2 regions of the Halobacillus amylolyticus genome follow, and region 2 is predicted to be linked to the other one. Evidence: riboswitches for the same ligand, from Rfam matches in the RefSeq annotation. Region 2 holds a riboswitch; the other holds the start of a gene.
What was found. Region 2 has a riboswitch for preQ1 ahead of queC (7-cyano-7-deazaguanine synthase QueC). Riboswitches for the same ligand answer to the same signal wherever they lie in the genome.
Positions count from the first base shown of each region.

Region 1: it holds a riboswitch for preQ1, as region 2 does, so the genes downstream of both, queF (preQ(1) synthase) here and queC (7-cyano-7-deazaguanine synthase QueC) in region 2, are expected to answer to the same signal.

Region 1 covers NZ_CP095075.1:2,681,299-2,685,730, reverse strand. The annotation lists gene aldA (aldehyde dehydrogenase) at 1-1,083, shown strand, start outside; gene MUO15_RS13905 (AAC(3) family N-acetyltransferase) at 1,122-1,922, opposite strand; gene queF (preQ(1) synthase) at 2,031-2,528, opposite strand; PreQ1 riboswitch class I at 2,603-2,648, opposite strand; partial or broken gene acsA (acetate--CoA ligase) at 2,891-4,432, shown strand, end outside.
Region 2 covers NZ_CP095075.1:1,487,883-1,492,314, reverse strand. The annotation lists gene queE (7-carboxy-7-deazaguanine synthase QueE) at 1-545, opposite strand, end outside; gene queD (6-carboxytetrahydropterin synthase QueD) at 538-1,011, opposite strand; gene queC (7-cyano-7-deazaguanine synthase QueC) at 1,011-1,676, opposite strand; PreQ1 riboswitch class I at 1,808-1,852, opposite strand; gene MUO15_RS07835 (hypothetical protein) at 2,027-2,536, shown strand; gene MUO15_RS07830 (hypothetical protein) at 2,561-3,067, opposite strand; gene MUO15_RS07825 (hypothetical protein) at 3,064-3,537, opposite strand; gene MUO15_RS21900 (peroxiredoxin) at 3,812-3,994, opposite strand; gene MUO15_RS07820 (redoxin domain-containing protein) at 3,973-4,432, opposite strand, start outside.

The sequences.
Region 1 (4,432 bases), 1.2 Mb from region 2:
GTACCGAGTGACCGGGCAAATGAGAATATCTATATATACAAAAAGCCGATTGGAGTCGTTGCTGGCATCGTACCGTGGAACTTCCCCGTGTTTATTTTAGCTAGGAAAGTTGCTACAGCACTCGTTACTGGCTGTACAATTGTATTAAAGCCAAGTCAACAAACCCCAAACACGGCGATGGAGTTCACTAAAATTATCGCTGAAATGGATGAGATCCCTAAGGGCGTATACAATCTGGTTACAGGAACAGGCTCTGAGATAGGCAATGCATTGGCTAAGCATGAAAAAGTACAGATGGTAACGATGACGGGAAGTGTACCAGCTGGGACGAAAGTGATGGAAGCAGCTGCACAGAATATTACAAAGGTCAATTTAGAATTAGGAGGTAAGGCGCCTGCCATTGTCACTAAAAATGCGGACTTAGATGTGGCGGCTGAGAGTATTACAACATCAAGGTTAGCTAACAATGGACAGGCTTGCACGAACGCTGAGCGTGTGTACGTTCATGAGAGCGTAGCAGATGAGCTGATCGATAAGCTTAAGAAATCCTTTGAAAAAACAACTATAGGTAATCCGCGTGAAAATAAACAAGCTGATGTAGGTCCACTTGTAAGCGAGGATCGTCTAGAATCTGTTGCTACGATGGTCAAAGATGCAAAAGTAGATGGCGCCAACATAGTTATTGGTGGTGAACGTGCCGATCAAGATCAAGGTTTCTTCTATAAACCAACGATTTTGACCGATGTAGATCACGATTCAACGATTATGCAGGAAGAAATTTTTGGACCAGTGATCCCAATTGCTACGTTCAACACGTTAGGTGAGGCCATTGAAAAAGGGAATGATACCGAATTTGGATTATCCTCATCTGTTTATACTGAAGATATGAATGAAGCGATGCGAGTCGTTAATGAATTAAGGTTCGGTGAAACGTATGTAAACCGTGAAAACTTTGAAGCTGTTCAAGGTTATCATGCCGGTATGCGTAAATCCGGACTGGGCGGTGCTGACGGCAAACATGGCATGGAAGATTTCCTTGTCACCCAAGTGGTCTATATGCAATATAAGAATGATAAGCAATAAGAAAAAGAAGTTCCTCCTCACTCCCGAGGAACTTCTTTTTATTTATTTTTCAACCATTGTGTGGCGAAGTCCACGGACTCTGTCATAGAAAACAGCCGACATTGGGCTTGGCCTACATATCCTTTTATGACATGGTAGGAAGCTTCATAATCTTTGCCAATTGCATTAAATCGTTCTTCATTCATTTCAATATCCTTGTATGTAGCCCATTGCCGCTCCCCGTTTACAAGGAGCGGGGCACCTCTAGTCACTACTTTACACGTCTTGCTCCTGTATTCCGATAAGTGGAAGCTTGTATTTGAATCATAATTTACTCCTAGTAACAGGATCTGAGCCTCCGCTTCATAGGATTTACCTAATGGGGAATCGTCATTTAGTGAAAATGCAAGAGAATGGTCAGAGGTGAACTCTTCTGCATTTTTCCCCCAAGCAGATATAGAAAAAGCTGGGTGGTCACTACGATGAACATTAGGGTAACTCCTAAATAATTCAGAGAGGATACCTAGGAAGGTTACTGGTGTTTTTTTGATATCGAAGGCGGGCATCGTTCTCCTAATTGTTTCATGCCATTCAATAGGTACAGGTGGATTCTCCCATTCGATGGGGTCAGAGAGTGTTGGTGAATGAGTTTGAAAGATGATCGTTCCTTCCTCGGTCACCGTTTCCATCAAAGCTTCCAAGACAGCTTGTGGCCCACCGCTTACCCAACCTAATGATTTCATTGAGGCATGAACGAGCAAGGTGTCCCCTTTTTTTACACCCAGATTGTTTAGATCGTCTATTAAAGTGTGTATAGTATTCAATTTATTTGTTTGGTTGATCGTTTCTTGTTCGCTCATTCTATTCCCTCCTCTTTATTTACTATTATACAGAAAAAGGGAGCCTACCCAAGCAGGCTCCCTTCCTTATTTTAAATAGGTATCTACACTTCAGATACGGATCATTTTCTATCTATTATCTATTTTTTCAGGGTAAAGGTCATGATTCATTAAACGGTGTGTCGCCATTTGCTCAAATTTCGTGTCAGGTTTTCCGTAGTTGCAAAAGGGGTCAATAGATATGCCGCCTCGAGGTGTGAATTTACCCCATACCTCAATGTAACGTGGCTCCATCAGCTCAATTAGGTCATTCATAATCGTATTTACACTGTCTTCGTGAAAGTCCCCATGATTTCTAAAACTGAATAAATATAGCTTAAGAGACTTACTTTCTACCATTTTGATATTAGGAATATAGCTAATGTAAATGGTTGCAAAGTCAGGCTGCCCGGTTTTCGGACATAGAGTGGTAAATTCCGGACAATTAAATTTTACAAAATAATCGCGATTCGGATGTTGATTATCAAACGTTTCTAAGACTTCTTTGTTGTATTCAAATGAATAAGCAGTTCCTTGGTTACCTAACAATGATAAGTCTGTTAAGTTTTCATCGTTACGGCCGGTCATATGAAATGCACCTCTTCCAATTGTTGATTTATATAAAAAAAGCCGCTCCTCTAAGGGAGCGGCGTTTAATCGCTTCATCCTTAGTTTTTTATAGAGGGTGCTGCTAAGAACCTCTTCTACTCTGAAATGCTTCATCATTATATATAGGGTAGGGGTGATTGTCAATGTAAGAAAAAGATTAAATCCTAATTTTGTAAATGTCGTGCATATTACTTTAAAAATGTAATCGTTTCATCTAGAATAAAAGTAATTCACGAAATTTTTAGAAAATAATGGCTCTGTTTATATAATGTTTCAGGGCTTTATTAAAAAGGGAAAAGGAAACCGTTTGCAAAAAAATTCATTCTAATGAGGTGATTTTTATGGACATGAAACAAATTCCGGCAAGATCTGGAGAACACAACCTACAAAACTATCAGGATACGTACAAGAATTTTAATTGGGATGAAGTAAAAGAGAATTTTACATGGAGTAAAACTGGAAAAGTTAATATTGCTTATGAAACGATTGATAAGCATGCAGAAAATCCAGCAAAAAAGAATCAGGCAGCACTTATTTATACTTCGCCTGACCGAGAAGAGAAATTAACTTTTGAAGAATTAAAGCTGAAGAGTAATCAGTTCGCTAATGTGTTGAAAAAGCATGAGATTGAAAAAGGTGACAGGGTCTTCTTATTCATGCATAGGAGCCCAGAATTTTATGCAGCATTCCTTGGTATTCTGAAAACAGGCGCTATTGCCGGACCTCTTTTTGAAGCTTTCATGGAGCAGGCTGTTCGGGATCGTCTGGAAGATAGTGAAGCAAAAATGTTAGTAACGACCCCGGAATTGCTAGAGCGTGTTCCTCTCGAAGACCTTCCCGATCTTGAGAAGATTGTTCTCGTTGGGGGGACGGATCAGGTTCACATATTAGTTTTGAGGAGGAAATGAAGAGTGCTTCGGAACAGTTTGAGATTGAATGGGTAGATCTAGAAGATGGAATGCTGCTTCATTACACTTCAGGCTCAACAGGGAAGCCTAAAGGTGTCTATCATGTTCACAACGCAATGCTGCAGCATTATCAAACAGGTAGATGGGTTCTTGACCTGAAGGATGAGGATATCTATTGGTGTACAGCTGATCCAGGCTGGGTAACAGGTACGAGTTACGGTATCTTCGCTCCGTGGCTGAACGGGGTAACGAATGTGATTCGCGGAGGGCGATTCAGCCCTGATGATTGGTATGGTACCATCGCGGATCAGAATGTTTCGGTTTGGTATTCGGCGCCGACAGCGTTTCGTAAACTGTTAAGCGCTGGGGCGGAGACGGCTAAAAAACATGACCTTTCTTCCCTGCGTCATATTCTTAGTGTCGGGGAACCATTAAACCCTGAGGTCATTGCTTGGGGATTAGAGGCCTTCAATTTGCGTATTCACGATACATGGTGGATGACAGAAACAGGCGCCATGCTTATTTGTAACTATCCAACGTTGGAAATGCGTCCTGGCTCTATGGGACAGCCACTTCCAGGTGTAGAAGCATCGATTGTTGATAATGAAGGAAATGAACTTCCTGCTAATCAAATGGGAAACTTGGCGATTAAAGAGGGCTGGCCATCCATGATGCGGGCAGTTTGGAATAATCCAGGTAAATATGAGAGTTATTTTGTTAATGGCTGGTATGTTTCTGGAGACAGCGCCTACAAAGATGAAGATGGCTATTTCTGGTTCCAAGGTCGATTGGATGATGTCATCAATACATCGGGTGAAAGGGTCGGTCCTTTTGAAGTAGAAAGTAAGCTGATTGAACATGAAGCGGTAGCTGAGGCAGGAGTTATTGGTAAGCCGGATCCAGAACGTGGTGAAATCATTAAAGCTTTTATCACGCTGAGGGAAGGTTATCAGAAATCAGATGAATTGCTTGAAG
Region 2 (4,432 bases):
ATGGAAGGATATCTTTGATGAACCTGTTCCGCATAAGCGAGATCTTCTTCACTAAAAATAACTACCTTCAGGCTTGTGTGTGACAGTCGATCATTGGTTTCCAGCTGCTGAATGATCTCATCTAACACATGCCAATTTGTATTCATCTTCGAGCTTGGGGGTTTAGGTGAAATCGTTAAGTCATCAATGGTAAGAAACCAGTCTTGCCAGCGGCTGCCCTGTGTTTCAAGTGCAACTTCAATGTCCAATTCGTGAAGGGAGTTGATCAACTCATGAAGGTTTTTGAGCAGGGCAGGATTGCCGCCCGAAATAGTCACATGGTCAAAATGGTCACCGCCTGTTTCTCGAAGCTGCTGCACAATCTCTTCAGCCGTTAAACGATGGACTTCTTCCTTGGCACTGCCATCCCACGTAAAGGCGGAATCACACCAAGAGCAGCTATAGTCGCATCCTGCTGTTCGAACAAACATCGTTTTTCTTCCTACAACCATTCCTTCCCCTTGAATCGTAGGACCGAAAATTTCTAATATGGGAAACTTATTCATGACCCATCCACTCCCGTCTTACTTCAGCATAGCTTGTGGGTGTTTCATAAAGCTGAACAAATTCAACCCGCAGATCGTCTCGTTCTTGTTGTACGGCTTCTTCCATTTTTTCATAAACCCAGACGACCATATTCTCTGCCGTTGTATTCATTTGAGGCAGCGTATCGTTTAGGTAGCGATGATCAAGATGAATTTCGATTTGCTCTTTCCAAATCTTCTTAATATCACCGAAATCGATGACGAGGCCAATCTCATCAACAAAGCCGCTAATGCCGAAAATGACTTTATACGTGTGTCCGTGGAGATTTTTGCACTTTCCTTCATAGCAATGTAAGTGATGGGCGGCGTCAAAGGTAAACTCTTTGCTGACGAGTACACGCCTGTTATGATATTTCAATTCATGACGTTTAATATCTTCATCAATTTTTTGCAAGTTCTCGACAATGGTAAAACCATATTGATGCATTAGCGATTCACCTCTTTCCGCTGATCGAGGTAGGTTTCAAGGCCGTTTTGTCTGAGTTTGCAAGCTGGGCACTCTCCGCATCCATCCCCACGAACACCGTTGTAACACGTCAACGTTTTTTCACGAACATAGGTGAAGGCGTCCAAATCATCAGCAAGCTCCCACGTTTGCGCTTTATCAAGCCACATGAGCGGTGTGTGAACGACGAATTGATCATCCATTGATAAGTTCAATGTTACGTTTAGTGATTTTATAAAGACATCACGGCAATCTGGATAGCCGCTAAAGTCTGTTTCACAAACGCCTGTAATCACGTGCTTTGCCCCGACCTGTTTTGCGAGAATAGAAGCAAAGGATAAGAACAATAAATTACGACCAGGTACGAAAGTGGAAGGCAATTCTCCGTCCTCGCCATCTTTTACGTCAATGTCATCTCTTGTTAAGGCATTTGGTGCTAACTGGCTTAACAAAGACATATCCAACACATGATGATTCACATTAAGATCAGCAGCAATCTCTCTTGCCACTTCGATTTCTTCATTGTGCCGTTGATTATAATCAAATGTTACAGCCTCGACTTCATCATACTTTTCAAGAGCCCAGAACAGACAAGTCGTACTATCCTGTCCCCCGCTAAACACAACAACGGCTTTATTTTTATTCATAAAAAAATTCTCCTTTCAAGGAAAAGCTTAAAGCGCACGAGTAGAGGCGCTTGGAGCTAGACATCAATGAAAGAGAGAATCCAACTAACCCAAAAAACATTAAAAAACCATACCTAAGGCAAGGTATAGTTCCATCCTTAGTTTTTTATAGAGGGTGTAGCTAGAACCTCTCCTGTATTATTAACAGATTTGTCATTAACTTTTTGCATATGAAAGATTATATCACAGACGATAGAGAAAACATAGCCACTTGATTTTTAGATACCAATAAACTCTTGGAAATCGCATGATTAATATGTTTGTACATATAAATATACAACTGAAATTCCTATGATTGGAAGGATGTATCTATGAAAAAGCTCCTGATTCTGCTTGTGGTTCTACTCCTCTCTGCCTGTTCTTATGAAATGAGTCTTCAAGAGCTCAAGGAAAACCACCCAAATGCTATTAAGGAGAAGGTGGAAAAGCTTCCAAAAGACGTTCAGCAAAATTTAACCATACCTAACCAACTTCCGTTCGAACCTATTTATGTAAATTTTAGTTATGATTCGACAGACGCATCAGATGATAAGTCAGGTGATGTATTTAGAACAGAGTTCCTGTTTGCTAATAATGAGGCAAATCTCCATGTTGTTCATTGGCACAATGGAAACCAGGACCATAGTGAGGAAACGTATAAAACGATAGATATTCATGGGATAGAAACAAAAATTAAAAATGATGAAAAGCAAGTTAAGCAGCTTGAATGGGAAGGTGATGATGGTTCAACCATTACACTAGGTATGATTATATCAGCAGAAGCCGAAGGGAAGTACTCGCTGAATGATCTGGTAGACGCGGCGGAATCTATGCATAGATGAACTCCGTACCTTCCAAAAGCCACACTACTTTTCAGTAAACTCTAGGGTATTACGGCTTTTTTTTACCAACTGATAGTAATAGACGGTCATGGTTTGGGTGATAATGAACACCGGGAAAGAATAAACAAGTTTATATCCGTTCTTAAAGGTAACAATATCGACCAAGGTGAAAATCCACTGAAGCCCTACACCAAAGAGTGACCACACCAGTACATACAATATAAGTGTGCGTGGGTTAATTTTAAATGATTCATAAAAATAAATAAAAAAGTAGCCAAAGGGAGCAAAGGTGAAATAATAAAATAGATCGTTTACTCCATATTGGTTTGAATCATTTAGCTTATAATAATCAATTAATCCACCACCAATTGTAAAGTCAAATAAGATTCCAATCGTGAACCCCCATGATAAAAGGAATGCTGTTATCTCACGAGTGAATTTTTTAGGGAGTAGAAAGAAGACGGAATAAGCAATTATATTCATGATCAATATAAATAGTTCGTTTTTATCAAAAACCTCCCATAAAATCATGAGTAACTCACCTCACGATAGGTAATCTTTCTGAAAATTTGGTGGGAATAGTATGCTATCAAATGAAGTGCGGAAAAGTATAAGATATCGTAGCCAATGTTCCATTTCACATATTTCGTAAGATCGAAGTAGAGGGAAAGCCCGGTTAGTAAAAGCAATATGCCTATGGACACCATGGCTATTAAAACAGACCTGGCAAAAGTTTTTGTCTTATGAATCATGTTTAATTGCATCACTAATAGCATCGGAATAATTAAACTTCTAAAAAATAAGAAAGCTGTATAATTCATTGGCTGCTCTGTTATTTTAATGTATTTTAATCCTTCATAAATAATCCATGTCCAATTAATACTGATCACAAGTATGAACATGAAGACAAAGGTGTTTTCTGTAATTGATAATTTTTTCTGTGTAACGAAAAATAAAGCTGTTATCAGCCATGCCACAAAGAAAAACACTGCAAATCCCATAAATACCCTCCATTTCTGTGTTCATATTCTTTGTTCATGACTAGAAAATATACGGAGTACTCTCCCACTTTTACTTTTATTACCGGTAATAAGTGTCTACTAACCAGGGATCTTATCCAAATTCGATTAAGCAACGCACCAATTTGAGTAATGGAGAGAAGCCCTGATTGCTGTAAGTTACAAAAAGTGCCTCCTCACAGCTCACACACTGTGGGAGGCACTTTTTGTTTCAAAAGAAAATTTGCGGCATCATAACAGATACCGCAAGTTTCACTTATGAATCAAGACTCTTTTTACAGAAGCACCAATCGACACAATCATAATTCGAATCGTTTACCCGCTTCTCGGCATCTTCTTGTGTTTTTGGAGGAGGGGCAATAACTTGATCACCTTTTGTCCGGTCCCCATGTTCATCTGTAGTCTTTAAAGCTTCGACTAGACGAACAATTTCGGCCATGTTGCGCCCTGTGGTAAGGGGTAGTAAATAACAGAGCGAACAGTGGCTTTGTCATCGATTACAAATACAGCCCGGGAGGTTTCAGTACCGTTACTCTCAGGCATAATCATGCCAAATTTCGTTGCAACATTTTTATTCAGATCTGCAATAACAGGAAACATAATCTTTGTATTAAAGTTTTCTTCAATGTTGCGGATCCAAGCAATATGTGACGAGATACTATCAATGCTTAAACCGACGAGTTCCGTATTTAATTCCTTTAGTTGATCATAGATTCCCTGGAAGCCAACAAATTCTGTTGTGCAGACTGGCGTGAAGTCAGCCGGATGGGAAAATAAAACGAACCTTTCCTTTATAGGAATCGAGGGATAGTTGACCATGTGTAGAATTAGCAGTAAAGTCTGGTGCTTTTTCGCCGATACGAGGCAGGCATATCGT